Regions from separate parts of the Pseudomonas sp. NPDC089752 genome, predicted to be linked through region 1. Evidence: predicted binding sites of a transcription regulator. Region 1 holds the regulator's gene; each other region holds the start of a gene.

Region 1 (7,274 bases):
GTAATCCACCGCGCCGGCGTCCAAGGCATCGAGGGTCACCCGGGCGCCTTCGTGGGTCAGCGAAGAGAACATCAGCACCGGCGTCGGGCAGCGCTGCATGATGTGCCGCACAGCGGTGATGCCATCCATCATGGGCATTTCGTAGTCCATGGTGATGACATCGGGCTTGAGCGCCACTGCCTGGTCGATCGCTTCCCGGCCGTTGGTCGCGGTACCCACGACCTGGATCGTCGGGTCGGCCGAGAGGATTTCCGAGACGCGGCGGCGGAAGAAACCGGAATCATCCACCACCAGGACCTTGACTGCCATAAACACTCCATTAGGCGGCGCAGCCCGTCAGGCCGCGCCACCGAAATCAAATACGCCGCGCCGCGTAACGCTTGAGCATGCTCGGAACGTCGAGGATCAGCGCAATGCGACCGTCGCCGGTGATGGTGGCGCCGGACATGCCCGGGGTGCCCTGCAGCATCTTGCCCAACGGCTTGATCACCACCTCCTCCTGGCCCACCAGCTGGTCGACCACGAAGCCGATACGCTGGGTGCCGACCGAGAGGATCACCACATGGCCCTCGCGCTGCTCTTCGTGCACCTGGCCCTGGACCAGCCAGCGCTTGAGGTAGAACAGCGGCAGTGCCTTGTCGCGCACGATCACCACTTCCTGGCCGTCGACCACGTTGGTGCGCGACAGGTCGAGGTGGAAGATCTCGTTGACGTTGACCAGCGGGAAAGCGAATGCCTGGTTGCCCAGCATCACCATCAGGGTCGGCATGATCGCCAGGGTCAGCGGCACCTTGATGACGATCTTCGAGCCCTGGCCCTTGGCCGAGAAGATGTTGATCGAGCCGTTGAGCTGGGAAATCTTGGTTTTCACCACGTCCATGCCGACGCCACGGCCGGACACGTCGGAAATTTCCGTTTTGGTCGAGAAGCCCGGGGCGAAGATCAGGTTGTAGCAGTCCGACTCGCTCAGGCGCTCGGCGGCGTCCTTGTCCATCAGGCCTTTTTCCACGGCCTTGGCGCGAAGGATGTTGGGGTCCATGCCCTTGCCATCGTCAGAAATCGACAGCAGGATGTGGTCGCCTTCCTGTTCCGCCGACAGCACCACGCGGCCGGTGCGCGCCTTGCCCGAGGCTTCACGCTCGTCGGGCATTTCGACGCCATGGTCGACGGCGTTGCGCACCAGGTGCACCAACGGGTCGGCCAGGGCCTCGACCAGGTTCTTGTCGAGGTCGGTCTCTTCACCGACCAGCTCCAGGTTGATCTCTTTCTTGAGCTGGCGGGCCAGGTCGCGGACCAGGCGCGGGAAGCGGCCGAAGACTTTCTTGATCGGCTGCATGCGGGTTTTCATCACCGCGGTCTGCAGGTCGGCGGTAACCACGTCGAGGTTCGACACGGCCTTGGACATGGCCTCGTCGCCGCTGTTCAAGCCCAGGCGTACCAGGCGGTTACGCACCAGCACCAGCTCGCCGACCATGTTCATGATCTCGTCCAGCCGCGCGGTATCGACGCGCACGGTGGTTTCCGCCTCGCTGACGTGCTTTTCCGCGGCCGGGGCCGGGGTACGGGCCGGCGCGGCGGGCTTGGCCACAGCAGCGGGTGCCGGCTGAGCGACAGGCTGGCTTTGCGGCTTGGCGGCGACAGGCGCAGCAACCGCAGCCGGCGCTTCGGCGGTGACGGCATCGCCAGAAAACTTGCCTTTGCCATGCAGCTGGTCGAGCAGTGCTTCGAACTCGTGTTCGCTGATCTCATCGCCGCTGGCGGCAGCCGGTGCAGCGTTGACCTGTGCAGGCGCGGCAACCGGCAGCGCATCGGCCTGGAAGGTGCCTTTGCCGTGCAGTTGGTCCAGCAGCGACTCGAATTCTTCGTCGGTGATCTCATCGCTGGCCGGTGCACTGGCAGCGACGGCAACCGGCTCGCTGGCAACCACTTCAGCCGAGAACTGGCCCTTGCCGTGCAACTGGTCGAGCAGCGATTCGAACTCGGCGTCGGTGATCTCGTCGCCGGCGCCGCTCACGGTTTCGCCTTGAAGCTGCTGCTCTGCAGCGGCAGCTTCGGCCTTGACCGCGTCGAGCGAGTCGAGCAACTGTTCGAATTCGGTATCGGTGATGTCCGCCTCGGCAGCAGGCTCGGTCGCAGCCTCCACCACCGCGGCAGGGGCTGGCGCACTCCCTGGCTCGGCCAGGCGCGACAATGCCGCCAGCAGCTCGGGCGTGGCCGGGGTCACTTCGCTGCGTTCGCGCACCTGGCCGAACATGCTGTTGACCGTGTCGAGCGCTTCGAGCACCACGTCCATCAGTTCCGCATCGACCCGGCGCTCACCTTTGCGCAGGATGTCGAACACGTTCTCGGCGATATGGCAGCACTCCACCAGCTCGTTGAGCTGGAGGAAGCCGGCGCCCCCTTTTACAGTGTGGAAACCGCGAAAGATCGCATTGAGCAGGTCGGCATCGTCGGGCCGGCTTTCCAGCTCGACCAGTTGCTCGGACAGTTGCTCAAGAATTTCGCCGGCTTCTACCAGGAAATCCTGAAGGATTTCTTCATCGGCGCCGAAGCTCATTAAACGTGCTCCTCAAAAACCCAGGCTGGACAGCAGATCATCGACATCGTCCTGACCGGACACGACGTCTTCACGCTTATCGGCATGAATCTGCGGACCTTCACCCCGAGCCGGATATTTTTCTTCATCTTTTTCAGCACGCAGCTGCTGGTGGTCATGTTCGATACCGGCAAAGCGGTCGACCTGACTGGCCATCAGCACGAGCTTGAGCAGATTGCTTTCGACTTCGGTCACCAACGCGGTCACCCGCTTGATCACCTGCCCGGTCAGGTCCTGATAGTCCTGGGCCAGCAGAATGTCATTGAGGTGGCCGGAAACCTTGCGGTTGCCTTCGGCGCTATGCGTCAGAAAACTGTCGACGCGCTTGACCAGATCACGGAACTCCGGCGCGGCAACTTCGCGGCGCATGAAGCGCTGCCAGTCGACACTCAGGCTCTGCGCCTCGGTCGCCAGGTCGTTGAGCACCGGGGTGCTCTCCTCGACCAGGTCCATGGTGCGGTTGGCGGCGCCTTCGGTCAGTTTGACCACATAGGACAAACGCTCGGTGGCGTCGGTGATCTGCGAGACTTCCTCGGCCTGCGGCATGCGCGGGTCGATCTGGAAGCTGACGATCGCGCTGTGCAGCTCACGGGTCAGCTTGCCGACTTCCTGATACAGGCCACGGTCGCGGGTCTGATTGAGCTGATGAATCAGCTGCACGGCCTCGCCGAACTGCCCCTTCTCCAGGCTTTCGACCAACTGCTGGGCATGCTTCTTCAGGGTCGATTCGAACTCCCCCAAAGACGTTTGTGATGATTCCATGGCGCCCCCTGAGCTGATTCAGCCGTTGACGCGTTCGAAGATCTTTTCGATCTTTTCTTTGAGAACCTGCGCGGTGAACGGCTTGACCACGTAACCATTGACGCCGGCCTGGGCCGCTTCGATGATCTGGTCGCGCTTGGCTTCGGCGGTCACCATCAGCACCGGCATGCCCTTCAGACGGTCATGCGCGCGCACCTTGCGCAGCAGGTCGATACCGGACATGCCCGGCATGTTCCAGTCGGTCACCAGGAAGTCGTAGTGGCCGCTTTCGAGCATCGGCAGCGCCGTGGTGCCGTCGTCGGCTTCGTCGGTGTTGGTGAAGCCCAGATCACGCAGCAGGTTCTTGATGATCCGCCGCATCGTCGAAAAGTCGTCAACGATGAGGATTTTCATGTCTTTGTTCAATTAGACCTCCAAGCAGTCTCTAACGCGCTCGGCCCCGAGCGCGCATTCAATCAATTCGGTACAACGTGAAACGACTGCAACGACTTCAGGCTCAACGCGCCCGCCATTCCCCCAGGCGGCTGCGCAGGCGCGCGGCACACTGGCTGTGCAGCTGGCTGACACGCGATTCGCTGACCCCCAGCACCTCACCGATTTCCTTGAGGTTCAGCTCTTCGTCGTAGTACAGCGCCAGGACCAGCCGCTCACGCTCCGGCAGGTTGGCGATGGCATCGGTCAGGGCAGCCTGGAAGCGCTCGTCTTCCAGGTCGCGCGACGGCTCGACCTGGCCACTGGCGCCATCCTCGTGCAGCCCTTCGTGTTCGCCGTCCTGCAACAGGTCGTCGAAACTGAACAGGCGGCTGCCCAGGGTATCGTTCAAAATCCCGTAGTAATCATCGAGACTCAATTGGAGTTCGGCAGCAACTTCATGATCTTTAGCGTCGCGACCGGTTCTGGCTTCCACGGCGCGCATCGCGTCGCTGACCATGCGGGTGTTGCGGTGCACCGAACGCGGCGCCCAATCCCCTTTTCGCACCTCGTCGAGCATGGCCCCGCGGATGCGGATGCCGGCGTAGGTTTCGAAGCTCGCACCCTTGCTGGCGTCATACTTGTTGGCGACTTCCAGCAGGCCGATCATGCCGGCCTGGATCAGGTCTTCGACCTGCACATTGGCCGGCAGGCGCGCCAGCAAATGGTAGGCAATGCGCTTGACCAGCGGAGCGTAGCGTTCGATCAGTTCGTACTGGGCGTCCTTGGACGCTTTGCTGTACATCTTGAAACCGCTCGCACTCATAACACTGGCCCTGCACTGGTGGGCTGCACCAGGCGCTCGACGAAGAACTCCAGGTGCCCGCGCGGGTTGGCTGGCAACGGCCAGCTGTCGACCTTCTGCGCAATGGCCTTGAACGCCAGTGCGCATTTGGAACGTGGGAACGCCTCGTAGACGGCCCGTTGTTTCTGCACCGCCTTGCGCACGCACTCGTCGTAGGGCACGGCGCCGACGTATTGCAGGGCGACGTCGAGGAAGCGGTCGGTGACCTTGGTCAGCTTGGCGAACAGGTTGCGCCCTTCCTGCGGGCTCTGCGCCATGTTGGCCAGCACGCGGAAACGGTTCATCCCGTAGTCGCGGTTGAGCAGCTTGATCAGCGCGTAGGCGTCGGTGATCGAGGTGGGTTCGTCGCACACCACCAGCAGCACTTCCTGCGCCGCGCGGACGAAGCTGACCACCGAATCACCAATGCCCGCAGCGGTGTCGATGACCAGCACGTCGAGGTTGTCGCCAATCTCGCTGAACGCCTGGATCAGCCCGGCATGCTGGGCCGGGGCCAGGTGCACCATGCTCTGAGTGCCGGAGGCCGCCGGCACGATGCGCACACCGCCCGGCCCCTGCAACAGCACGTCGCGCAGTTCGCAACGCCCCTCGATGACATCGGCCAGGGTGCGTTTCGGCGCCAGGCCCAGCAACACGTCGACATTGGCCAGGCCCAGGTCGGCGTCCAGCAGCATGACCCGGCGGCCGAGCTCGGCCAGTGCCAGGGACAGGTTCACTGAAACGTTAGTCTTGCCGACGCCACCTTTGCCACCGGTTACGGCGATCACCTGTACGGGATGCATGCTACCCATGTTCGTTGTTTACCTTGTCTCGCTTGGACCCAAGCCACACGAGGGGCAATACGCCAGCCCCCTTGATGTAGGTATTTTGCACACGCTTCATCATCAACCCGCTCGCCGCGGGTTGTGATAGAGATCAGCGAACATATCGGCCATGGCCTCTTCGCTGGGCTCGTCCTGCAACTGCACATTCACCGCGCGAGTCACCAACTGGTGCGCCCGTGGCAGGTGCAGGTCGTCAGGAATGCGCGGGCCATCGGTGAGGTAGGCCACGGGCAGTTCATGACTGATGGCCAGGCTCAGCACATCGCCGAGGCTCGCCGTTTCATCGAGTTTGGTCAGGATGCAACCGGCCAGGCCGCAGCGCTTGTAGCTGTGGTAGGCGGCGGTCAGCACCTGCTTCTGGCTGGTAGTGGCCAGTACCAGGTAGTTTTTCGAGGCGATGCCACGACTGGCCAGGCTTTCCAGCTGCATGCGCAGGGCCGGGTCGCTGGCCTGCAGGCCGGCGGTATCGATCAGCACCACGCGCTTGCGCAGCAGCGGCTCCAGCGCCTGGGCCAGCGACTGGCCCGGGTCGACGTAGGTCACCGGCACGTTGAGGATGCGCCCCAGGGTCTTGAGCTGCTCCTGGGCTCCGATGCGGAAGCTGTCCATGCTCACCAGTGCCAGGTTCTGCGGGCCGTACTTGAGCACGTAGCGCGCGGCCAGCTTGGCCAGGGTGGTGGTCTTGCCCATGCCGGCGGGGCCGACCATGGCGATCACACCGCCCTCTTCGATCGGCTCGACCTCGGGCACGTCGATCATCCGCGCCAGGTGCGCCAGCAGCATGCGCCAGGCATGGCGCGGCTCTTCGATCTCCTGGGTGAGCTCGAGCAGTTCGCGGGCAATCGGGCCGGACAGGCCGATGCGCTGCAAGCGGCGCCAGAGGTTGGCCTGGGCCGGCTTGCTGCCTTGCAGCTGGTTCCAGGCCAGCGAACCGAGCTGCACTTCGAGCAGCTCGCGCAGGCCCGACAGTTCCGAGCGCATGGCATCGAACAGGCGTGGATCGACCGGCGCCGGGGCGGCCGGGGCGGCTGCGGCGGGTGCCTCCACGTACGGGTCGATCAATGGCTCCGACGCGGTCAGCGACTGGCCGGCGAACAATTGGCGACTGCCTTCGCTGGCCTCGCTGCGGTTGTCCAGCTCGGCCTGGGCGGTGGCGATACGCGTCTGGGTCTTGCGCAGCTCTTCTTCGAGCTCGGCATTGGGCACGCGGGGGGCCAGCGCGGACAGCTTGTAGTCCAGCGCGGCCGTCAATTCGACACCGCCGGCGATGCGGCGGTTACCGATGATGGCGGCATCGGAGCCCAGCTCATCACGAACCAGCTTCATGGCCTGACGCATATCGGCGGCGAAAAAACGCTTAACTTGCATAACCCACTACCTCAGCCGTTGGGGCCCACGGTGGCAACGATGGTGACTTGCTTGTTATCCGGTATTTCCTGATACGCCAGAACATGCAAATTCGGTACAGCCAGGCGGCCGAAGCGCGACAGCATGGCACGGATCGGGCCAGCAACCAGGAGGATGGCCGGCTGGCCTTGCATCTCCTGGCGCTGAGCCGCTTCGATCAACGAACGCTGCAGCTTTTCGGCCATGCTCGGTTCCAGAAGAACACCGTCTTCCTGACCCTGCCCGGCCCTTTGCAGACTATTGAGCAAAATCTGTTCCAACCTTGGCTCAAGGGTGATCACAGGCAGCTCGGACTCAACGCCGACAATGCTTTGCACGATGGCACGACACAATCCGACGCGCACTGCCGCGACCAACGCGGCGGTATCTTGACTCTTGCCGGCATTGTTGGCGATCGCCTCGGCAATGC
Region 2 (7,274 bases), on a different contig from region 1:
TTGCCCAGCAGCACGTTGAGGCTGAGGATGTCGTTGGACACCAGCAGCTCGGTCGCCGAGGTGGCGGTCTGGGTAATCAGGCTCTGGCCAAGGGCATCTGCCTGCTCGTGCATCGCCTGCTTGAACTGCAGGCCCATCACGCAGGCATAGATCACCAACGCCAGCGCCACCAGGAATATATTGGTGCAGGCGATGCGCAGTGCCAGGGGAACGCGACGTTGGCGCAGGGCACGGAAGATCATGAGGAAGAAGTTGTCTGGTTTGACGGGCGTGGGCCGGTTCACAGAGCGCGGCTCTTAATGGCATGAAAGTGTTGCGCAGTATAGCGATCAGAGTTTTGTCGGCAAAGTATCGTTGGCGCCCGATGGTCATGGAAAATCGGTAGAATGCGCATTTTTCATCGAAGTCGGAGCCAGGTTGTGCGCGAAATCGTCCTGATCAACATCACCGGTGAGGACCGCCCCGGTCTCACCGCCGCCATCACCGGTGTCCTGCTCCAGGGTGCGGTGAACATTCTCGACATCGGCCTGGCGGTCATGCACGGCACGCTGTCGTTCGGCATCCTGGTCGATATCCCCGACAACGAAGTGGCCACCAGCCTGCTGCAAAGCGTGCAGTCCAAAGCCCACGAACTGAACCTGCAGGCCCGCTACACGCCGATTTCCGAGGCGGATTACCAGCACTGGGCCGATGCTCAGGGTGAGTCGCGCTACATCGCCAGCGTACTCAGCCGCAAGATCACCCCTGAGCAACTGCAGCGCGTCAGTGCGGTGATCAGCCAGTATGGTCTGACCATCGAGCGTATCGAGCGGTTGTCCGCACGCGTTGCCCTGGATGCGCAGAGCGAAAAAGGTAAAGCTGCACTGGAAATTTCCGTACGCGGCGAGCCGAGCGATGCCCAGGCGCTGCGTGCCGACTTCTTCGCGTTGTCCGAAGCGTTGAACGTCGACATCGCCTTCCAGAAGGACGACCTGTTCCGTCGCAACCGCCGCCTGGCGGTGTTCGACATGGACTCGACACTGATCGAGGCAGAGGTCATCGATGAGCTGGCCAAGGCGGCGGGTGTCGGTGAGCAGGTGGCGGCCATCACCGAACGGGCGATGCGCGGCGAGCTGGACTTCCGCGCCAGCTTCAAGGAGCGGATGGCGCTGCTCAAGGGCCTGGATGTCGGCGTGCTTGATGAAATCGGTGCTTCACTGCGCCTGACCGAAGGCGCCGAAAACCTGTTCGCCGAGCTCAAGCGCATGGGTTACAAGACAGCCATTCTCTCCGGCGGCTTCACCTACTTTGCCAAGCAGGTGCAGGCGCGCCTGGGCATCGACTATGTGTTCGCCAACGAGTTGGAAGTGGTCGACGGCAAGGTTACCGGCGTGGCTGTCGAGCCGATCGTCGATGCCCAGCGTAAAGCCGAGCTGCTGCAGCAACTGGCGAGCGAGGAGGGCCTGCAACTGGAGCAGACCATCGCCGTAGGTGACGGCGCCAACGACCTGCCGATGCTGTCGCTGGCCGGCCTGGGTGTGGCTTTCCGCGCCAAGCCACTGGTGCGCCAGTCGGCCAAGCAGGCGATTTCGACGTTGGGCCTGGATGGTGTGTTGTATCTGCTGGGCTTGCGCGACCGCGACGCCCGCGGGTGAAATGAATGGGGCCGCAATGCGGCCCCATTCATTGCTAGAGAACCATCAAGCCTGTGCAGGCAATGCCAGCAACTCACCCATACGGGTTGCCGAACCGGCACCTAGATTTTCTGCCCACTTCACCTGCTCCGGCCCGAACAGCACAATGGCTGTAGAGCCCAGCTTGAAGCGGCCCAGTTCCGCACCCTTTTCCAGGTGAATCGGCGCACGGCTGCCTTCGTCATAGCGGAAGGTCTTCAGCTCACGCTTCGGCGGCGTGACCAGGCCAGCCCACACGGTCTCGATCGAGGCAACGATCATCGCGCCGACCAATACGACGGCCATCGGCCCGCGCTCGGTGTCGAACAAGCACACCACGCGCTCGTTGCGGGCAAATAGCTCGGGGACGTTTTCCGCCGTTGTCTGGTTTACCGAGAACAGCCGGCCCGGTACGTAGACCATCTCGCGCAGCGTGCCGGCGAGCGGCATGTGCACGCGGTGGTAGTCTTTCGGCGACAGGTAGATGGTGGCGAACTCACCGCCCATGAAAGGCGCAGCCAGGGCCGGGTCGCCGCCGAGCAGCTCCACGGCGCTGAAGCTGTGGCCCTTGGCCTGGAAAATACGACCGTGCTCGATCGGGCCAAGCTGGCTGACGGCGCCATCGGCCGGGCAAAGGATGGCCCCAGGCGCTTCATCCAGCGGGCGTGCGCCCGGCTTGAGGGCGCGGGTGAAGAAGGCGTTGAAGTGCTCGTAGGCGGTCAGGTCTTCGACCAGCGCCTCGCTCATGTTCACCTGGTAGCGCTTGGCGAACCAGGCGGTGAAAGCGTTCTTGAACCAGCGTGCGCGGCACTCGGCGACGCAGCCGGCGAGCCGCGACAGCAGATGGTGCGGCAGCAGGTACTGGCTGATGATGAACAGACGGGATTTCATGCAGGTTCCTTAGACTTCTACAGGCGTGTCCGGGTGGTTGCCCCACTCGCTCCACGAGCCGGCGTAAGCCTTGACCCGTGGGTAGCCGAGGGCTTTGGCCACCAGGTAAGTGAAACCGGAGCGGCGGTGTGACTGGCAGTGGGTGATCACTTCCTTGTCGGGGGTGATGCCCAGTTGCTTGAGGACCTCGGCGATGTCCTGGCGGATGCGCAGGTGGTCGTTGAGGTCCATGCCGGCGGTCCACTCGAAGTTGATCGCGCCGGGGATGTGCCCGCCTTTGGCGGCCAGGACTTTCTCACCGCTGAACTCCTGGGGGCCGCGGGCATCCCAGACCACCAGGTCGTCGGCGCCCAGGCGGCTTTGCAGGTACTCGCGGGTGGCAGTCGGTTCGCCGTGCAGCTGCAGGCGCACCGGTGTGCTGGCGGGGGCTGGCACGTCGGTCGACAACTTGTCGGCCGGCCAGGCCTGAATACCGCCGTTGAGGTAATGGCTGGCCTTGTGACCGATCACGTCGAGCATCCAGATGAAGCGACCAGCCCAGCCGCCGCCTTCATCGTCGTAGACCACATAGACGGCGTCGTCGCGGTGACCGAGTTCGCTGAACAGCTTTTCCAGGTCGGCCAATGCTGGCAACAGGCCTGGCGCCGGTGGCAGGCCCAGCTGGGTGCGCTTGCCTTCGACGAAGCGGGCGCCGGGGATGTGCCCGCTGACATAGCGGTTGGCGCTGCTCAGGTCGACCAGAATCAGCTGGGGCGAATCCAGGCGCGGCAGCAGGTCCGCGGGTTCGATCACCAGCGGTAGTCCGGCAAAATCAGTCATCCACGGTCTCCAGTGTGGAAAGAGGGGCGATTGTAGCGCAAGGGTCAGGCATTGCGGTTGGCAAACACGGCGAGGGCGCGCTCGATACATTGCGCGGTTTTACCGAACGCCTGCACGCTGACATCGGCCAGCGGCTTGCCGCCCTGATCGGCCACCGCCAGCATCAATACCTGGTCGTTGACCGCCAGCGAGCGCAGCAACAGGTGTTCGCCACGGAAGAAAGCGTGCAACGGGGCCGGCAGCAGGGCCGAGAATTGGGCATGGTTCTCCGGCGTCAGGCGCAGCTGAGCGGCCTTGACCAGCAATTTTTGCAGCAGTTTGCTCTGCGGCACAGGCAAGGCGATGGCTGCAGCTTCCTTGGGCAACCCGGCGGTCTGTTGCACGCGCAGGTAGTCGCTGGCCTTGTCCAGCGTCAGCAGCATGATGCGCTGCATGCCACAGGCCAGCAGGGCTTCACGCGCCTGGGTGGCCAGGTGCACGGCATTGGTGAATGGGCTGGGCTGGGCCAGCAATTCCTGGCACAGCTTGCGCCACTGGCCGAGCGCGTCGCTGGATGGCGGCGGCGGAGCCAGCATGTCGGGATGCGGGCGGCGCTGATCCCAGGGCCAGATCAAGGCTTCGGCTGGGTGGAACAGCGCATGCCTGGCATGGCGGCGGGCACTGGCGGCTGCCTGCTGGTGGACCTGTTGCTGGACGTCTTCCAGGGACGTCTGCAGGTACAGCGCGGTCAGCAGTTGCCAGCGCAGCAGGTGCGGGTTGTCCCAGCCCACCTGCGCCGCCAGGGCCAGGTTGTTGGCCAGCAGCAGGGTGTTGGCCGGCTGGTTGAACCAGCGGCTCAAGGCCGGCGCCTCGTCCAGACGGTGCTGCTGGCTCAACAGGTCTTCGTCGCGGGCGATGCTCAGTATCTGCCCAAGCTGTTCCCGCTCCTCCAGCAACAGACGGTAGCCTTGGGTGACCCATTGCGACAGACGCCAGTGCTCGGCCATGGCTTGGCACAGCGCCATGATGCGCACGCCAAACAGCTCCTGCTCGACTTCTGCAGCCTCCTCACCCTTGTGAATGACCCGCAGCTCCCAGGCGTCGAGCAGCTTGGGGTAGGCCAGTGCCATGGGCCACAGCGGCGACAGGAACAGCAGGCTGCCCCAGTGGATTTCCTGCCACAGCCGCGCCAGGCGGCTGGCGAACAGGCCGCTGGCCTGTTGGGACGCGTGCTGGCTGATCAGCAGGAACTGGCGCAGCACCGGCGGGATATCGTCATCCGGCAGTGCTGGCAGGCGGTTGAGCAGTTCGCGGGTGCGCGCCAGGCCCAGGCGATTGAGGGCGATTTCCAGGCTTTCGGCAGGTACGGCCTGGCTGGCATTGGCCGGGTGATTGGCCTCGCGCATCACCGACAGCACCAGGGCCGGGCTGTCCTGCATCAGTTCGGCGATATCGCGCAGCGAGCGGCGGTTATCATTGATGGCGCTCATGACCCGGTCGTAGCTGTGCTTCGGCACCGGTACACGGATACCGTCGAGCAGCTTTACCCAGGCCTCTAGCGTACGCGGATTCTGAGTGGGTACCTTGGATTCCATTGGCATTTTGACATCAGTCCGAACTGGCTTTTCGCTTTGAGTGGCTATAGTCTGGCGCAGTTCTGCCGATAAGTAGAAGAAGAGTTTTAAAGCTCCCGTCCCTCATCCCGACCACGACAGCAAGTGCTTTGAACCTATGGCTAAAATTATCGGCATCATCGTCGTATTCGCGAGCGTGCTCGGCGGATACGTACTCTCCCACGGCAAGATCGCGGCACTGATCCAGCCGTTCGAAGTGCTGATCATCGGCGGTGCAGCCTTTGGCGCCTTCATGCAGGCCAACCCCGGCTACATGACCATGCATGTGGTCAAGAAGTCGATGAAGATGTTCGGCTCCCGGTTTACCCACACCTTTTACCTGGAAGTACTGGGCCTGGTGTACGAAATCCTCAACAAGAGCCGTCGCGAAGGCATGATGGCGATCGAGAGCGATATCGAAGACGCCGCGGCCAGCCCGATCTTCGCCAAGTACCCCGCCGTGCTGGGCGATGAGCGCATGACCGCGTTCATCTGCGACTACCTGCGCATCATGTCCACCGGCAACATGGCACCCCACGAGCTCGAAGGCCTGTTCGACATGGAGCTGCTGAGCATGAAGGAAGAGCTCGAGCACCCGTCACACGCGGTCACCGGCATCGCCGACGGCATGCCCGGCTTCGGTATCGTCGCGGCGGTACTGGGTATCGTGGTGACCATGGCATCGCTGGGCGAGGGCGACCAGGCGGCCATCGGCATGCACGTGGGCGCGGCCCTGGTCGGTACCTTCTTCGGTATTCTCGCGGCCTACGGCTTCTTCGGCCCGCTGGCCAAGTGCCTGGAACACGACGCTAAGGAAGAGATCAACCTGTACGAGTCGATCAAGGCCTCGCTGGTGGCCTCGGCTTCCGGCATGCCGCCTTCGCTGGCCGTCGAGTTCGGGCGCAAGGTGCTGTATCCCAAGCACCGCCCGAGCTTTGCCGAGCTGGAACAAGCCGTTCGCGGTCGCTAAGCCATGGAAAACAATCAGCCGATAATCATCAAGCGCGTCAAGCGCTTCGGTGGAGGCCACCACGGCGGCGCCTGGAAGATCGCCTTCGCCGACTTCGCCACGGCGATGATGGCGTTCTTCCTGGTGCTGTGGTTGATGTCCACCGCCACGCCCGAGCAGAAGATCGCCATCGCCGGCTACTTCAAAGACCCGATCGGCTTCTCCGAAAGCGGTACGCCCTACGTGATCGACCTGGGCGGCTCGCCGCAGTTGGCACCGGAAAAGACCATCAACCCCGAAGAGAAGTCCGAGCCGACTCCTGATACCAGCATTCAGCTGGACAAGGATCAGGTCGAGACCATGGCCGAGCAGGTCGAGCGCGAGCGCCTCGAATTGCTGCTGCAGGAGCTGCAGAACAAGGTCGAGGAAAATCCGCAGCTGCAGAAGTTCAAGGACCAGATCCTCTTCGAGATCACCCAGGACGGCCTGCGCATCCAGATCATGGATGCCGAGAACCGGCCGATGTTCGACATCGGCAGCGCCCGCCTGCAGCCGTATTTCGAGGACATCCTGCTGGCCATGGCCGACACCATCAAGGCGGTGCCGAACAAGATCAGCATCAGCGGCCACACCGATGCCAAGCCGTATTCGGGCAGCGGTGATTACGGCAACTGGGAACTGTCGGCCAACCGCGCCAACGCCGCGCGCCGTGCGCTGGTCGCCGGTAGCTACCCGGATGACCAGGTGGCGCGCGTGGTGGGGTATGCGTCGTCGTCGCTGTTCGATCGCAAGGACCCGTTCAACCCGGTCAACCGTCGCATCGACATCATCGTCCTGACCAAGAAGGCCCAGCGCAATATCGAGGGTGAGCAAGGTGCGCCCGAGGCGCCAGCTGCCCAGCCCGCGCCGCCTGCCGGTACTGCCCCGGGGGCTTCTGCAGCGCCCGGTGCGGAGCAAGCGCCGATGCAGCCACGTGAACTGCGTCAGAAACTGAACATCTTCGAGGAAGGCACCTTGAAGATGGACGAGGCCAAAGACCAGTAACCCAGGGGCGCCGCAGTGGGAGCGGCTTCAGTCGCGAACACCGGCGTAGCCGGTGCCATCCACCGCGGCGCTTGCTTCGCGGCTAAAGCCGCTCCCACGGGGTGATCAGTAGCTGTCTTCCGGCAGGCTGGCGATGATCGAGCGGTAGCTGTTCATGCGCTGCGGCTTGATACGGCCGTCTTCCAATGCCTTGAGCAGCGCGCAACCTGGCTCGCGATCATGCTTGCAGTCGCGGAAGCGGCAGGTGCCGAACAAGTCCCGAAACTCGATGAACCCGCCCTCGACGTCATCGCGGCTGACGTGGCCCAGGCCGAATTCGCGAATACC
Region 3 (7,274 bases), on a different contig from region 1:
TGTCGATATCGGCGTTATCGGACGAGGTGTTGGCGATTGCCGCGGCGTTGTCCTGCTGGTTGCCGTTACCGGCTGCCACGTTGACGCCGACGTTGCCGCTGGCGCCTGCCCCGGAACTGCTCATTTCGGCTTCGTTGATGGTGCCTTCGTTGCGGATGGAGTTGCCAGTGCTCCGTTGGGAGTCAGTGGCAGTGGCCTCGGCGGTGGTGTAAACCGCCCGGTCCATCTGCTGGTGGTTGTTGTTACCGTGGCCGTGGCCACCCCGTCTATCGTTCTGATCCGCTTGTGCAGCAACAGCCATGACCGCAGCAATTGCGAAAACCAGAGGCTTGATTGCCATCGAAGGTTTCATGGTGTTTCTCCGTCTTCTTTAGGTTAAGTGTTGTTCTTACCTTCATCGGGTCAATTGGCGACCCGCACGCTCAGGGTGTTTGCCGTCTGGTTGCCCACCCCGGCGCTCTGATTCAACTGGATGACCCCGCGGCTACCGGTGAATGCCTGGTCACCGGTGGTGACCTGGCGATAGCCGGGGGAGCTGTCAGTTGGATCGGAGCTGTTGACCAGCGCCACGTTCTGTTGCAACAGGACGCTGTCATCGATGCTTTGCGGTTGTGTACTGAGACTGATGCGCAGGGCATTTGCCTGCTGGGTACTGGCGCCCGCGCTCTGGTTGACGCCCAGTGCGCCGCTGCCATGGCTGAAGGCATTGCCCTGGATGCTGGCGCTGGCCCCCATGTTGGGGTCGACGATGGACAGTTGGCGTTGGCGGATCTGCGTGGTGGCGGCCGCCTCGTGGCCAGTGGCGATGGCTCGGGCGTTGGCCTGCTGCTGTTGGTCGCCCGCCGCCTGGTTGACGCTGAAGTTGCCTTGATATTGCGCGCCGGAATTGTCGATGTTGGCGTTGTTGATCACTGGAACGGGAGATTGGGCGAGGGCCGATGCACTGCACAGCGTGGCGAGGATGAACAGCGTCTGCCTCATGTCATTTGCCTCCGGTCAGGATCTGCAGGGGCGCAAGGCCGCGCTGCACGCTGGAGTTGACCATGTTGGAAATGCCGTTGCCGGACCCTGTGCCCCGGCCTGCTGCCATGTTGGGCAGCTGGTTCTGGTTGCTGATGTTGCCGCCGAGGTTGTCGGTCTGCTGGGTGATCAGCGAAGAGATGCCGGTGCCGCTGGTGATGTTGGCGAAGTCACCGTCACTCAGCTCGTTGGTTTGCTTGATCACGTAAGCGGACGGGTTGGCGTTGGCGGTGGTCGGATTGGGGTCGGGCGCCAACGGTGCGCGGATGGCCATGCGCGGTTGCACATCGCGGGTGATCACGATGATGCCATCGGCAGCCTGGGCTGACAGGCTTAAACCGGTGCTCAGTGCGCAACTGACCAGCAGGAGGCGAGTGATGCCTTTGTCCGTTTTCCTCATGATGGCAATTCCTTCTTCGAGCGCTGGCCGGGTGCAGCGTTGCGAGGAGGAGAGCAGGAGGCGTGCCGCTTTTGGATAATGCTTTGCATTCAGCAGCTTGCCGAATCTGGCGGGATGCGGCTTGAAGTTGGTGTATCAGTGCTGAGACAGATCTGGTGCAAATCGCCGTTTTGCCCGTTGTAGACGCTGCCCGAGGCGCTTTTCTCAGTGCTGTATCACGGCTGTGACACTCACCCGGGAATCGGTGGAGGAGCGCGCAAATACGGGGGTCAAGGCTTGGCGGGGTGTGTCACCGGCTTAACACTCGGTGGGGCAAACCGGTATTTTTCCTTGCAGTAGACACTGTACGGCCGACAAGGCGGCCGCGCTGCGTTGCGGCCAGTCGCCTTCGATGATTTGCAGCGTTTGCTGGTGATGTTGCAGCCACAGCAGGCTGTCATCGAAGAATTTTTGACGGTCTGCCAGAGCCGGTTGGCAGCGCAGAGGGTCGGCTACCCAATCGACCCCCTGCGGGCTGAGCAACAGGTGCAGGTCGTAATGACGGGATAGCAAGGCCTGCTCGAGCCATGCGGGGCAATCCTGGAACAATGCGCGGCTCCAGAGCATGTTGCTGAGCAAGTGGGTGTCGAGGATCAGCAATTGCGGCGCCTGCCCCCGGGCCTGGTCCTCCCAGGCCAGCTGGCCACGAGCGATGGGGGTGATATCGGCGTAGCAGGTATCGCGGCCCACCTGGTCAATGAAGTGGCGCACGTACTCGCTCACCACCACGCCGCCGAAGTGCGCCTGAATTTCGCCGCTGAGCCAGCTTTTGCCGCTGGACTCGGGGCCGCACAGTACCAACACCTTCATGCTTGCACCTTTGCGGCCTTCAGGGCCGGGTCACGGTGCCACTCCAGCCAACCACGCACGGCGATCAGGGTAAGCACGACGAAGAAACCGGCCGTGAAGTAGAGCTGCTGGTGCAGGTACTGGCCGACGTAAGCCACATCCACTACCAGCCATAGTGGCCAGCATTGAACGCGTTTTTGCGCCATCCACAACTGCGCGACCAGGCTGAAGCCAGTCAGCGTGGCGTCGAGCCAGGGCAGGGCGGCATCGGTCCAGTGGGCCATGGCCGCGCCGAGGGCGACGCTGAGCACCAGCCCCGCCGCCAATCCGCGCAACACAGCTCGCCCTGGCAGGCGCGACACCACGCGCGCATCCTCGGTGCGGTCCGGACGCTTCCATTGCCACCAGCCGTAGAGCTGCAACACCGCGTAGGCCATCTGTAGCAACATCCCCGAGTACAGCTTCACTTCGAAGAACAGCCAGCCATAGATAAGCACCATCACCAGGCCGATCGGCCAGCACCAGGCGTTCTGCTTGACGGTCAGCCACACGGCGGTGACGCCGAGCACGGCAGCGATGAGTTCGAGGCCGGACATCGGCGATCCTTGGAAAGGGGAAGGGCCGCGATTGTAGCGTGTGAGCAACGTGGGTAACAGCTATGTCACATTTCATGCGCGCGTGCACTCATACGCGAAATTGCCGCAACAGTTGCTCGAGCTCTTCGCTCAACTGCCCCAGCGCCACCCCGGCGTCGCTGGACTGGCGCGCCGCCTCTGCGGTCTGCTGTGACAACCCGGCGGTATCCAGCACATTGCGGTTGATCTCCTCGACCACATGCGACTGCTGCAGGGTGGCGCTGGCAATGGTGGCGTTGAGCAGGGTGAGCTTGTGCAGCGCCTGGCTGATGGCGTCCAGGCTGGAGCCAGCCTCGCGTGCCTGTTCCACGGTCTGGCGCGACGCTTCGCTGCTGGTGTCGATGGCCTTGACCGCCGCATCCGATTGCCCCTGCAGGTGCTCGATCATGGTGTGGATCTCGGCGGTGGACTGCGCACTGCGCTGGGCCAGCAGCCGCACTTCATCGGCCACTACCGCGAAGCCGCGGCCCTGCTCGCCGGCACGGGCGGCTTCGATGGCGGCGTTGAGCGCGAGGAGGTTGGTCTGCTCGGCGATGGAGCGGATGACGTCCAGCACCCCGCCGATTTTCGTGCTGTGCCCGGCCAGGCCGCGGATCACCTGCACGGCCTGGTCGATGGTCGCCGAAAGCCGGTCGATCTGTTGCAGGCTGCCGTGGATGGCTTGCTGGCCATGTTCCACCTGCTGCTGCGCCGCACGCATCTCGCCAGCGGCCTGTTCGGCCGTCTTGGCCACGTCCTGCACCGCATAGGTCACTTCATTGACCGCCGTTGCCACCTGGTCCATCTGCAGCGACTGCTGGGCGCTGTGCTGCTGCGCGGCACCTGCGTTGTCACCGACCCGGCCAGCGGACTGCGCCAACGAATGCGCCGCACCTTGCAGTTGGCCAACCACATCCTGCAATTTGCCGTTGAAGCGGTTGAAGTGCTCGCCCAGGTAGGTGATTTCGTCGTGGCCATGGGTGTCCAGGCGCCGGGTCAGGTCGCTCTCGCCACTGGCGATGTTGCCCATGGCCTGCACCGCCTCCTGCAACGGCTGGGCGATGCTGCGGGCAATGAGCATGACCACCAGGGCCATCAGCAGGGCGATACCCAGGCCGACCAGCGAGGCATCGCGCAACTGGCGGGCGAACTCGGCCTGGACGTCGTCGATGTACACGCCGGAGCCGATGACCCAGCCCCAGGGCTTGAACAATTGGATATACGAGGTCTTGGCCACGGGCTCGCTGGCGCCTGGCTTGGGCCAGCGATAGTTGACCGGGCCTGCGCCCTGGCTGCGGGCGAGGGTGGCCATTTCGTTGAACACGGCAAAACCGTCGGGGTCGCGAATGGCCGAGAGGTCCTGGCCGTCCAGTTTGGGGTTGGCCGGGTGCATGATCATCTTCGGCCCGAGGTCGTTGATCCAGAAGTAATCGTTCTGGTCATAGCGCAGCGCCCGCACTACCTGAAGGGCCTGTTGCTGCGCGGCCTCGCGGCTGAGGGTTCCGGCGGTTTCAAGGCCTTGGTAATAGGCCAGCACTCCGGCAGCGGTCTGCACCACATGGCGGGTTTTCTCCGCCTTGGCCTGGTACAGGTCGCCATGGATCTGAGGCAGCATCAGCAGGCCAAGAATCGCCAACATGGCTACGGCCACCAGCAGAATCAGCCACAACCGGCGACTGATCGACATCGACCTCAAGGTCTTCATGAACGGCACTCCCGCATTGTTCTTTTTATTAAGGTGCATCGAAGCATGCTTTGGCGCTGGCGACCTACCCGACTAATGGCTAAGTGCTAGTTGCCGTCTAGTCTGCAACATGCCGCGCAAGCGATTGCAACGCCGCTTTGCTAGGATCTCGGCCGCGCAAGATGAAACCTTTAGGCTGGCTGAACTTTTCTGCTGGCATTGGTCCCAGCAGTCGCTGTAAAAATGCCGCGCCGCGTGCGGCAATCACAAGCAAATCAAGAACAAGGGGCCTGCAAGCAGCAGCGCTCCAACCGGGGGAATGATGGATTTTTGGACTGCCTTCCAGGCAATCATCTTAGGCGTGGTCGAGGGGCTGACAGAGTTCTTGCCGATCTCCAGTACCGGCCACCAGATCATCGTCGCCGACCTGATCGGTTTTGCTGGCGAACGGGCCATGGCCTTCAACATCATCATCCAGCTGGCGGCGATCCTGGCGGTGGTGTGGGAGTTCCGGCGCAAGATTCTCGATGTGGTGTTCGGCCTGACCAGCCAGCCAACCGCGCGGCGTTTCACGGCCAACCTGCTGCTGGCGTTCCTGCCGGCCGTGGTGCTGGGTGTGCTGTTCGCCGACCTGATCCATGAATACCTGTTCAACCCGATCACGGTGGCGGCGGCCCTGGTGGTCGGTGGGGTGATCATGCTGTGGGCCGAGCGCCGCACGCACCGCGTGGAAGTCGACCACGTCGACGACATGCGCTGGTCGCATGCGCTGAAGATCGGCTTCATTCAATGCCTGGCGATGATCCCGGGCACTTCGCGCTCCGGCTCGACCATCATCGGCGGCCTGCTGTTCGGCCTGTCGCGCAAGGCCGCCACCGAGTTCTCGTTCTTCCTGGCGATGCCGACCATGGTCGGCGCGGCGGTTTACTCGGGCTACAAGTACCGCCATCTGTTCGAGCCGAGCGACTTGCCGGTGTTCGCCATCGGCTTCGTGACCTCGTTCATCTTCGCCATGATCGCCGTGCGCGCGCTGCTCAAGTTCATCGCCAACCACAGCTATGCCGCATTCGCCTGGTACCGCATCGTCTTTGGCCTGCTGATCCTGGCGACCTGGCAGTTCGGCTGGGTCGACTGGTCGACGGCGCACGGCTGATATGGCACGGGTGCAAACGGCAAGGGAGGAGGGCGTACGCAATGTGCGCCTGAAGCTGCTGGCGCTGGGCTTGCTTTGTCTGCTGCCGCTGGCAGGTGCCGCGCAGATGGCCTGGCGCGGGCAGTCCTGGCTGCCACTGGGAGTCTATCCGGCGATGAGCCTGATCACCCTGCTGCTGTACTGGCAGGATAAGCACCAAGCGCGTAATGGCGCCTGGCGCACCCCCGAGAAAGTGCTGCATGCCGCTGAGCTCCTCGGTGGCTGGCCTGGAGCACTATTGGCCCAACAGCTGTTTCGGCACAAGACCCGCAAGGTTTCGTATCAGCTGGTGTTCTGGGCCATCGTGATGGTGCACCAGGTGTTCTGGTTTGATCAGCTGATTTTGGGCGGGCGCTTTCTGCCGCTGAGCTGACAACTCAAATCAGCAACCCCAGCTGCAATCGCTTAGCCAGGCGCCGCACCACCAGTTGGTGCGAGCGCTGCAGCAGATCGCACAGTTCTTCCCCGCCCATGGGGTAGGGGGCCACCATGCTGATCCACCGCGCCCGCGCCAGGTAAGGCGCCGGGCGCACGCCGGGACGGTCGCAGTAGCCTAGAAACAGCTCATCGGCCACCTTGAACGACAACCCCGCCCCGGCCAGGTCGAGCACCGCGAACATCTTGTTGCCGGCCACCGAGAACACCCGGATGCCGCCCCATTTGTAATCTTCTCGTGCCCCGGGAAGGCTCAGGCAGAACGCCGCGACCTGCTCCTCGGTCATCTTCTGTCTAGACATAACGTTCTCCACACGCCTCGAACGACGCTGCCAGATGGTCGATCCATACCCGCACGGCCGGCAACAAGCCCCGCCGATGAGGGTAAACCGCCTGCAAGTAGCCACCTGGCAGCGACCAGTCCGGCAGCAGCCGCACCAGTTCGCCCCGTTCCAGTTCTTCCTCGCAGAACATGCTCGGCAGCGCGGTAAACCCCAGCCCTGCCTTCACGGCCGCATTGCGCACGACGAAATCATCGATGGCCAGGCGCGGCTCCAGGGCGATGTCCTGCTGGCGGCCATCCGCCCCGAGCAGGCGAAAATGCACCAGCCGATCGGCTTCGGCGGCGCCCAGCACAGGTAATGCAGCCAGCTCGGACGGCTCGCGGACATGGTCGGCAAACCCCGGTGCGGCCACCAGCTGCATCTGCGCCTGGCGCAGCCGACGAGTGACCAGCGCCGGGTCTTCGTCGCCCAGGTCGCGCACGCGCAAGGCAACGTCGATACCCTCGGAAATCAGGTCGACACGGCGGTTGAGCAGCACCATGTCCAGTTGCACCTGCGGGTACTGCTGCAGAAAGCGGCTGATCACATCCGGCAGGAACGCATGAGCCAGCGCCACCGGGCACGACACCCGCAAGCGCCCGCGCGGCTCGCTGCTCATGCTCGCTACCACCTCGTCGGCAGCCTCGGCTTCCAGCAGCATGGCCTGGCAGTGGTGCAGGTAGCGCTCGCCCACTGCGGTCAGTTTGAGTTGCCGGGTGGTGCGCTGCAGCAGCCGGGTGCCCAGGCGCTCCTCCAACTCGGCAATGCGCCGCGACAA
Region 4 (7,274 bases), on a different contig from region 1:
GGCCTGTTCATGTACCCGCGCGATGCCCGCGAGCCAAGCAAGCCGGGCAAGCTGCGCCTGATGTACGAAGCCAACCCGATGTCGTTCATCATCGAACAGGCTGGCGGCGCCTCCACCAACGGTTACGAGCGCATCCTCGACATCAAGCCGGAGAGCCTGCACCAGCGCGTGTCGGTCATTCTCGGCTCGAAGGAAGAGGTCGAGCGCGTCACCGCCTATCACAAGGAGTAAGTCATGCTCGCACCTTGGCAGCCGTTGCTGGAATGGTGGTTCGGTTGGGGCACCAGTGCCCAGGCCGTGGCTGACGAGAAGAGCACGCTATGGTTCGGCAAGCATCACGATGCCGACGCCCAGGCCATGTTCGGCGACCTGGTCGAGCAGGCCCTGGCGGGCGGGCTCGAAGAGTGGCAGCAGAGCCCGCAGGGCTGGCTCGGCCTGCTGATCCTGCTGGATCAGCTGCCACGCATGATCTACCGCGACACGCCGCGTGCCTTTGAAGGTGACCGACGTGCTCAGGTGGTGGCGATGCAGGGGCTGCAGAAGGGCTGGGATTACCAGTTGCTGCCGATCCAGCGGGTGTTCGTGTTGCTGGTGCTGGAGCATGCCGAGGTGCTGGACTGGCAGAACCTGAGCGTCGAGCGCTATCAGGTGCTGCTCGATGAGCAGCCTGAAGCGCAACGGCGCTTGTTCGAAGGTTTTCTCGACTACGCCGAGCAGCATCAGCGGGTGATTGCCCGGTTTGGGCGTTTCCCGCATCGCAACCTGATGCTGGAGCGGCCGAGTACCAGCGAAGAGATGGATTTTTTGCTGGAGCCTGGGTCCAGGTTCTAGGTCGCCTCTACCGGCCTATTCGCGGGGCAAGCCCGCTCCCACAGAGATTGCACCAACCCTGTGGGAGCGGGCTTGCCCCGCGAAGGCAGCACCGCAGAACTCAGATCCTGAAACTGCCCACCAGATGCTTCAACCGATCGACCTGATGTTCCAGGTCGGTGCAGGCACGCAACGTGCTCTGCAGGTTCTGCACCCCTTCCTGATTCAACGTATTGATCTCGGTAATGTCGACATTGATCGACTCGACCACGGCCGTCTGCTCTTCGGTAGCGGTAGCGACCGACTGGTTCATGCCATCGATTTCACCAATGCGCTGAGTCACGCTGCCCAGGCGCTCGCCCGCCTGGTTGGCGATGCCCACGCTGTGGTCGCTATGCTCACGGCTCTGGTTCATGGTGCTGACGGCCATCTGCGCGCCGGCCTGCAGTTCTTCGATCAGGCGTTGCACTTGCTGCGCCGACTCCTGGGTGCGGTGTGCCAGGTTGCGCACTTCATCGGCGACCACGGCAAAGCCACGGCCCGCCTCACCGGCGCGGGCGGCCTCGATCGCGGCGTTGAGCGCCAGCAGGTTGGTCTGCTGCGAAATGCCGCTGATCACATCAAGAATCTGGCCGATGTTGGCAGTGTGGGCATTGAGCGTTTCGATATTGCCGCACGAGTCGCTGATGCGCGCCGACAGCTGGTTCATCACGTCGATGGTGCGCCCGACCACTTGCTGACCCTCTTCGGCCAGGCCCCGTGCATCGCTGGAGTGCTGCGACGCCAGTGCCGCGTTCTGGGCGATTTCCTGCGCGGCGGCGCCGAGCTGGTTGATGGCAGCCGCCACGCTGCTGGTGCGGCTGGATTGCTGATCGGCGTTATGGATCGAAGCATTCGAGGCACTGACCACCTGGGTCGCCACCGCGTTGACCTGGCCAGTGGCCGAAGCCACTTCACGGATCGACTCGTGAATGCGTTCGACGAAGCGGTTGAACGACTGGCCAAGGCTGCCGAATTCGTCCTGGGCGTGGATGGTCAGGCGCCGGGTCAGGTCACCTTCGCCTTCGGCGATGTCATGCATGGCCCGGCCCATCAGGTGCAGCGGCTCCATCAGCACGCGGATCAGCAAGCCGAGCAGGGCGATGATCACCAGCACGGCGATCAGCGTGGCGACCATGGCCGAGCTGCGCAGCTCGCTGAGCATGGCGAAGGCCGCATCCTGGTCGACCACCAGTGCCACGTACCAGTCGGCCGAAGGCACGCCATCGACGTGGGTGAAGCTGATGAACTGCTTGCGCCCGTCCAGTTCGACTTCCTTCAGGCCTGTGCCAATACGTGGCGTGTCGACAGGATAAACGTCGGCCAGGGTCTTGAGCGCGAGTTCTGCCTTCGGGTGGATGAGGATCTTGCCCTCGCCGTTGACGATGAAGGCGTGGCCGTGGCCATCGAAGTCGAGGGTGTTGATGAGTTTGCTGATGGTTTGCAGGTCGGTGTCGACACCGCTGACGCCGATCATCCGGCCCGCCTGCTGCACGGGGGTGGCCAGGGTGATCACCAGTTTGCCGGCCGAGGCCGAGATGTAGGGCTCGGTCACGATGGTCCGGTTGGCGGCGCTGGCCGCCTTGTACCAGCCGCGCACCCGCGGGTCGTAGTCGGCGGCGCGGCTGCCGACCGGCACCGATTGCATGCTGCCGTCCTGGCCGCCGAAGTAGGTGAGCTGGAAGTTGCTGGCATACACCGGCAGCGCCAGGCTGCGGTCGAGGCTGGTTTTGCCAGGGCCGTCGACGGCGATCTGTTGCGCCAGCGAGTCGAGCAGCTGGATGCGGCTGTCGAGCCAGTTGCCAATGTTGCCGGCGGTGAGGCTGCCGAGGTCCTGCAGGTTGGTCTGGGTATCGCTGCGCAGGGACTGGCGCTGGCGATAGTCGTTGAACAGCACGAAACAGGTAAAGGCGACGGCCACCACCAGGGCGGCGGCGAGCAGGATCTTGTGGCTGAACTTCAGGTTCTTGGTCATTTTTTGTGATCTGCACAAGGCAAGGCGGAGGAGGTGCTGCGACCATGCGTCACAGCGTGCTCGCTGTGTCGACGCGGCGCGGCAAAACATTAATCGTTTGCGCGCGGCCAGCCGACCAACGGTGTAGAACGAAAGGGGGGTTGTCAGGGAACCAGGGAGGGATTTTCTCGTCGAAGGTCACTGCAGGCCACTCGCCTGCATCCACCTTTCAGGAGTGTTCCTTCATGTCGTTGCGTTCCCTCGCCCTGTTGTCCTTGTGCGTCGTCCTGACTGCGTGCAGCAAGATCAATCAGGAAAACTATTCCAAGCTCAAGGCCGGCATGAACAAGGCCGAGGTCGAGCAACTGCTCGGCACGCCCACCGAGTGCTCTGGCGCGCTGGGCATGAGCAGTTGCACTTGGGGGGACGAGAAGAGCTTCATCAGCGTGCAGTACGCCGCTGACAAGGTGTTGATGTATTCAGGGCAGGGCCTCAAATGACGCGTCTGCACCTGCTGCTGGGGTTGTGCCTGGTGATGCTGTTGGGTGGCTGCGCCACCTCGGCCAACGACCCGCTGGCACCGAAGACCGCCGGCAACGTCGACCTCAAGCGCTACCAGGGCAAGTGGTACGAGCTTGCACGTTTGCCCATGCCGTACCAGAGCGAATGTGCGCAGTCAGAGGCGCACTACAACCTCAAGCCCGATGGCTCGTACGGCGTGCTCAACCGCTGCCGCACGATGGGTGATGAATGGCTGCGCGCCGAAGGCCATGCCAACATTCAGCAGCCGGGGCATACCGACAGGCTGTGGGTGGAGTTCGACAACTGGTTCACTCGCCTGGTCCCAGGCCTGACCAAAGGCGAGTACTGGATCCTGTACGTGGATGATCGCTACCGCACGGCAGTTGTCGGCAGCCCCGATCGCAAATACTTGTGGATCCTGTCGCGCACACCGACACTACCGGCATGGGAGCGCGAGAGCCTGCTGGCCAAGGCCCGCCAGCAGGGTTATGACACCAGCCGTTTGATCTGGCGGATGGCGGACAAGCAGATCGTGCAGATGCACTGAGTCTATTGTGTTACCCCTGTGGGAGCGGGCTTGTCCCGCGAAGCAGGCACCGCGCTGGATGGCACGGGCTTCGCCCGTGTTCGCGGGACAAGCCCGCTCCCACAGGGATCGCGCTCCTCAATTATTGACCCAACAGTTGCCGCAATACTTCCAGGAACGCCCGCGCGCTTTCCCCTTCCTGCCCGTGCCGCCCTTCGCGCACCACCCATTGCCCATTGACCATCACATCTCGCACCTGACGATCCCCCCCGGCGAACAGCCAGCGGTTGAGAATGGCATCGCCATCGGCCATGGCGATGTACGGGTCCTGACCATCGAGCACCAGCCAGTCGGCACGTCTGCCCACCGCCAATTCGCCAACCGGTTGCCCAAGCGCCTGCGCACCGCCGCTCAGCGCCGCGTCATACAGGGTGCGCCCGATCATCGGCTGGTCTTCGCGATACAACCGATTACGCCGTTGGTCACGCAGGCGCTGGCCGTACTCCAGCCAGCGCAGTTCTTCGACCACGCTCAGTGACACATGGCTGTCCGAGCCAATGCCCATGCGTCCACCCTGGGCCAGGTAATCCACCGCTGGGAAAATCCCGTCCCCCAGATTGGCCTCGGTAGTCAGGCATAGCCCAGCCACGGCGCCACTGCGGGCCATGGCGGTCACTTCATCGGGCTGCGCGTGGGTGGCATGCACCAGGCACCAGCGCGCATCGACTGCCACATGTTCATATAGCCATTGCAGCGGGCGCATTCCGCTCCAGGCCAGGCAGTCGTCGACTTCCTTCTGTTGCTCGGCGATATGAATATGGATCGGGCACTGCTGGTTGCTGGCAGCCAAAACTTCGGCAATTTGCCCCGGCGTAACCGCGCGCAGCGAATGGAAGCACAGGCCCAGCTGCTGCGCAGGTTGAGCCGCTAGCACCGGGGCCAACTGCGCTTGCAGTTGCAAGTATTGCTCGGTGGAATTGATGAAGCGCCGTTGCCCTTCGTTGGGTGCCTGGCCGCCGAAGCCGGCGTGGCTGTACAGCACCGGCAACAGGGTCAGGCCGATGCCGCTGGAGGCGGCTGCGGCGCTGATGCGACGCGACAGCTCGGCCGGGTCGGCGTAGGCCTTGCCCGCTGGGTCATGATGCACATAGTGGAATTCGGCGACCGAGGTGTAGCCAGCCTTGAGCATCTCGATGTACAGCTGACGGGCAATGATCTCCAGTTGCTCCGGGGTGATCTTGCCGACCATTCGGTACATCAGTTCACGCCAGGTCCAGAAGCTGTCGTTGGGGTTGCCCGCCACCTCCGCCAGGCCCGCCATCGCCCGCTGGAATGCATGCGAGTGCAGGTTGGGCATGCCCGGCAACACCGGCCCGTTGAGGCGCTCGGCGCCGTCGGCACTGGCATCCGCCTGCACTGAAATCAAATGGCCGTCAGCGGCCACCTCGAAACGGACATTACGGGCCCAGCCGTTGGGCAGGAGGGCATGTTCAGCATAATAGGCGGGCATTGCGCTATCCTGTTATTTTCCGACTTGTATATACATATACAGCCGTTTGCCTGCCGGGTAAACTCCGGCAAGCTACCGTTCACCCCATTAGCACAAGGATCAAATGCCGTGCCGACACCTCCTGTCTCCGCGCTGGTACCCCAGATGGGCGAGGGCCCGGCGCCGCTGTACGCCCGAGTCAAGCAGATGATCATCCAGCAGATCGAGAATGGCAGCTGGCCGCCGCACCACCGAGTGCCATCGGAGAGCGAGCTGGTCAGCCAACTGGGCTTCAGCCGCATGACCATCAACCGTGCGTTGCGCGAGCTCACCGCCGAAGGGTTGCTGGTACGCATGCAGGGTGTCGGCACCTTCGTCGCCGAGCCCAAAACCCGATCAGCACTGTTCGAAGTCAACAATATCGCCGACGAGATCGCCGCGCGCGGTCACCAGCACAGCTGCGAGGTGATCACCCTGGTCGAAGAAGCGGCCGGCTCCGAGCGTGCCCTTGCCCTGGACATGCGTGAAGGCCAGCGGGTGTTCCATTCGCTGATCGTGCATTACGAAAACGGTGTGCCGGTGCAGATCGAAGACCGTTACGTCAATGCACAAATCGCCCCAGACTACCTCAAGCAGGACTTCACCCGGCAGACGCCTTACGCCTACCTGTCCCAGGTGGCGCCGCTGACCGAGGGCGAGCACGTGGTGGAAGCCATTCTGGCCGAGCCTGAAGAGTGCCGGTTGCTGCAGATCGAACCCGGCGAACCTTGCCTGCTGATCCGCCGTCGCACCTGGTCCGGTCGCCAGCCTGTGACCGCGGCGCGCTTGATCCACCCTGGTTCCCGCCATCGCCTGGAAGGACGTTTCAGCAAATGAGGCAGCTGCATTGGTTGCGTGCCAAGGACTACCCGCGGATGCCGTGGAAGAACGGCGGCGGTTTCACCGAAGAGATCACCCGCGATGCGGGCGATGGGCTGGATGGCTTCGGCTGGCGCCTGTCAATTGCCGATATCGAAGCATCCGGCGGTTTTTCCAGCTTCGCCGGTTATCAGCGCGTCATCACCGTGCTGCAGGGCGATGGCATGCGCCTGACGGTGGACGGTGAACACAGCCGCTCGTTGTTGCCATTCGACGCCTATGCATTCAGGGGCGAAAGCCAGGTGAGCTGTGCGCTGCTGGGCGGGGCGATCCGTGACTTCAACCTGATCTACGCACCTGCCCGTTACCGGGCGCGGTTGCAGTGGTTCAACGGCGACAGCCGGCTGTTCAGTGCGGCCAGTACCGTGCTGGTGTTCAGTGCCCAGGCAGCGCTGCAGGTGAGCATCGATGGTCAGGTGCAGCCGGCGCTGGAGCGGTATGACTGCTTGCAGCTTACTGGCAACGATCAACTGGCTGAAGTGGATCTGCTGGGTCGCTGCTGTGTCATCGAGCTCAGCCAAATCTAGTCACGATGCTACCGGCGATGGGGCCGGTATAGGCAACATCTAGTTACGTGGTAACGCCTCCGTCTGTTACCGAACGCCCCAAGATGGCGCAATGCCGTCTAGTTGCCACCCTGTTCTCGAGTCCACGGCAAATTTTTTTGTTCATCAGTGCAGCCCACGAATCACCTGGGCTGTTCCGCTCTCGGCACGGTTGGAAAAAGCGCTGGACCACGACTTGGCAATTCAATTGCATATGCTTGTATGTACAAGTAAAGCCAAGTGCGCGAAAGTGGATAGGCCGTCCCCATTCGCGCTGTACGCACCCGAGGAGCACTTTTCGTGACTGACAACAAACTCAACAAATTCCGTGACGTCGAGATCCGCGCCCCGCGTGGTAACAAGCTGACGGCCAAAAGCTGGCTGACCGAAGCCCCGCTGCGCATGCTGATGAACAACCTCGACCCGCAGGTAGCCGAGAACCCGAAAGAGCTGGTGGTGTATGGCGGCATC

What was found. The regulator FliA, encoded in region 1, starts transcription of late flagellar genes. The targets are predictions, from matches to a motif close to CTAAAGTTTNNNNNNNNNNNGCCGNTAA.
Region 2: the regulator FliA is predicted to act here: its motif matches at 4,981-5,008, upstream of motA (flagellar motor stator protein MotA).
Region 3: the regulator FliA is predicted to act here: its motif matches at 4,713-4,740, upstream of ACIPZF_RS22200 (methyl-accepting chemotaxis protein).
Region 4: the regulator FliA is predicted to act here: its motif matches at 2,890-2,917, upstream of ACIPZF_RS06110 (methyl-accepting chemotaxis protein).

The regions. Positions count from the first base shown of each region.
Region 1 is NZ_JBIVGP010000002.1:37,477-44,750, forward strand. It holds gene ACIPZF_RS02995 (chemotaxis response regulator protein-glutamate methylesterase) at 1-309, opposite strand, end outside; gene ACIPZF_RS03000 (chemotaxis protein CheA) at 356-2,557, opposite strand; gene ACIPZF_RS03005 (protein phosphatase CheZ) at 2,570-3,358, opposite strand; gene ACIPZF_RS03010 (chemotaxis response regulator CheY) at 3,377-3,751, opposite strand; gene fliA (RNA polymerase sigma factor FliA) at 3,855-4,595, opposite strand; gene fleN (flagellar synthesis regulator FleN) at 4,592-5,425, opposite strand; gene flhF (flagellar biosynthesis protein FlhF) at 5,519-6,826, opposite strand; gene flhA (flagellar biosynthesis protein FlhA) at 6,838-7,274, opposite strand, start outside.
Region 2 is NZ_JBIVGP010000003.1:338,641-345,914, forward strand. It holds gene ACIPZF_RS06780 (AhpA/YtjB family protein) at 1-284, opposite strand, end outside; gene serB (phosphoserine phosphatase SerB) at 420-1,634, shown strand; gene asd (archaetidylserine decarboxylase) at 1,680-2,543, opposite strand; gene ACIPZF_RS06795 (rhodanese-like domain-containing protein) at 2,553-3,362, opposite strand; gene ACIPZF_RS06800 (HDOD domain-containing protein) at 3,407-4,942, opposite strand; gene motA (flagellar motor stator protein MotA) at 5,073-5,924, shown strand; gene motB (flagellar motor protein MotB) at 5,928-6,947, shown strand; gene rsgA (small ribosomal subunit biogenesis GTPase RsgA) at 7,053-7,274, opposite strand, start outside.
Region 3 is NZ_JBIVGP010000015.1:94,603-101,876, forward strand. It holds gene ACIPZF_RS22175 (heme utilization protein) at 1-352, opposite strand, end outside; gene ACIPZF_RS22180 (adhesin) at 403-981, opposite strand; gene ACIPZF_RS22185 (hypothetical protein) at 983-1,420, opposite strand; gene ACIPZF_RS22190 (AAA family ATPase) at 1,718-2,269, opposite strand; gene pnuC (nicotinamide riboside transporter PnuC) at 2,266-2,844, opposite strand; gene ACIPZF_RS22200 (methyl-accepting chemotaxis protein) at 2,933-4,567, opposite strand; gene ACIPZF_RS22205 (undecaprenyl-diphosphate phosphatase) at 4,869-5,699, shown strand; gene ACIPZF_RS22210 (DUF1294 domain-containing protein) at 5,701-6,111, shown strand; gene ACIPZF_RS22215 (MmcQ/YjbR family DNA-binding protein) at 6,116-6,475, opposite strand; gene ACIPZF_RS22220 (LysR substrate-binding domain-containing protein) at 6,468-7,274, opposite strand, start outside.
Region 4 is NZ_JBIVGP010000003.1:171,338-178,611, forward strand. It holds gene ACIPZF_RS06100 (class 1 fructose-bisphosphatase) at 1-231, shown strand, start outside; gene ACIPZF_RS06105 (DUF924 family protein) at 235-831, shown strand; gene ACIPZF_RS06110 (methyl-accepting chemotaxis protein) at 932-2,824, opposite strand; gene bamE (outer membrane protein assembly factor BamE) at 3,049-3,303, shown strand; gene ACIPZF_RS06120 (lipocalin family protein) at 3,300-3,872, shown strand; gene ACIPZF_RS06125 (formimidoylglutamate deiminase) at 3,994-5,361, opposite strand; gene hutC (histidine utilization repressor) at 5,506-6,216, shown strand; gene ACIPZF_RS06135 (HutD family protein) at 6,213-6,785, shown strand; gene hutU (urocanate hydratase) at 7,104-7,274, shown strand, end outside.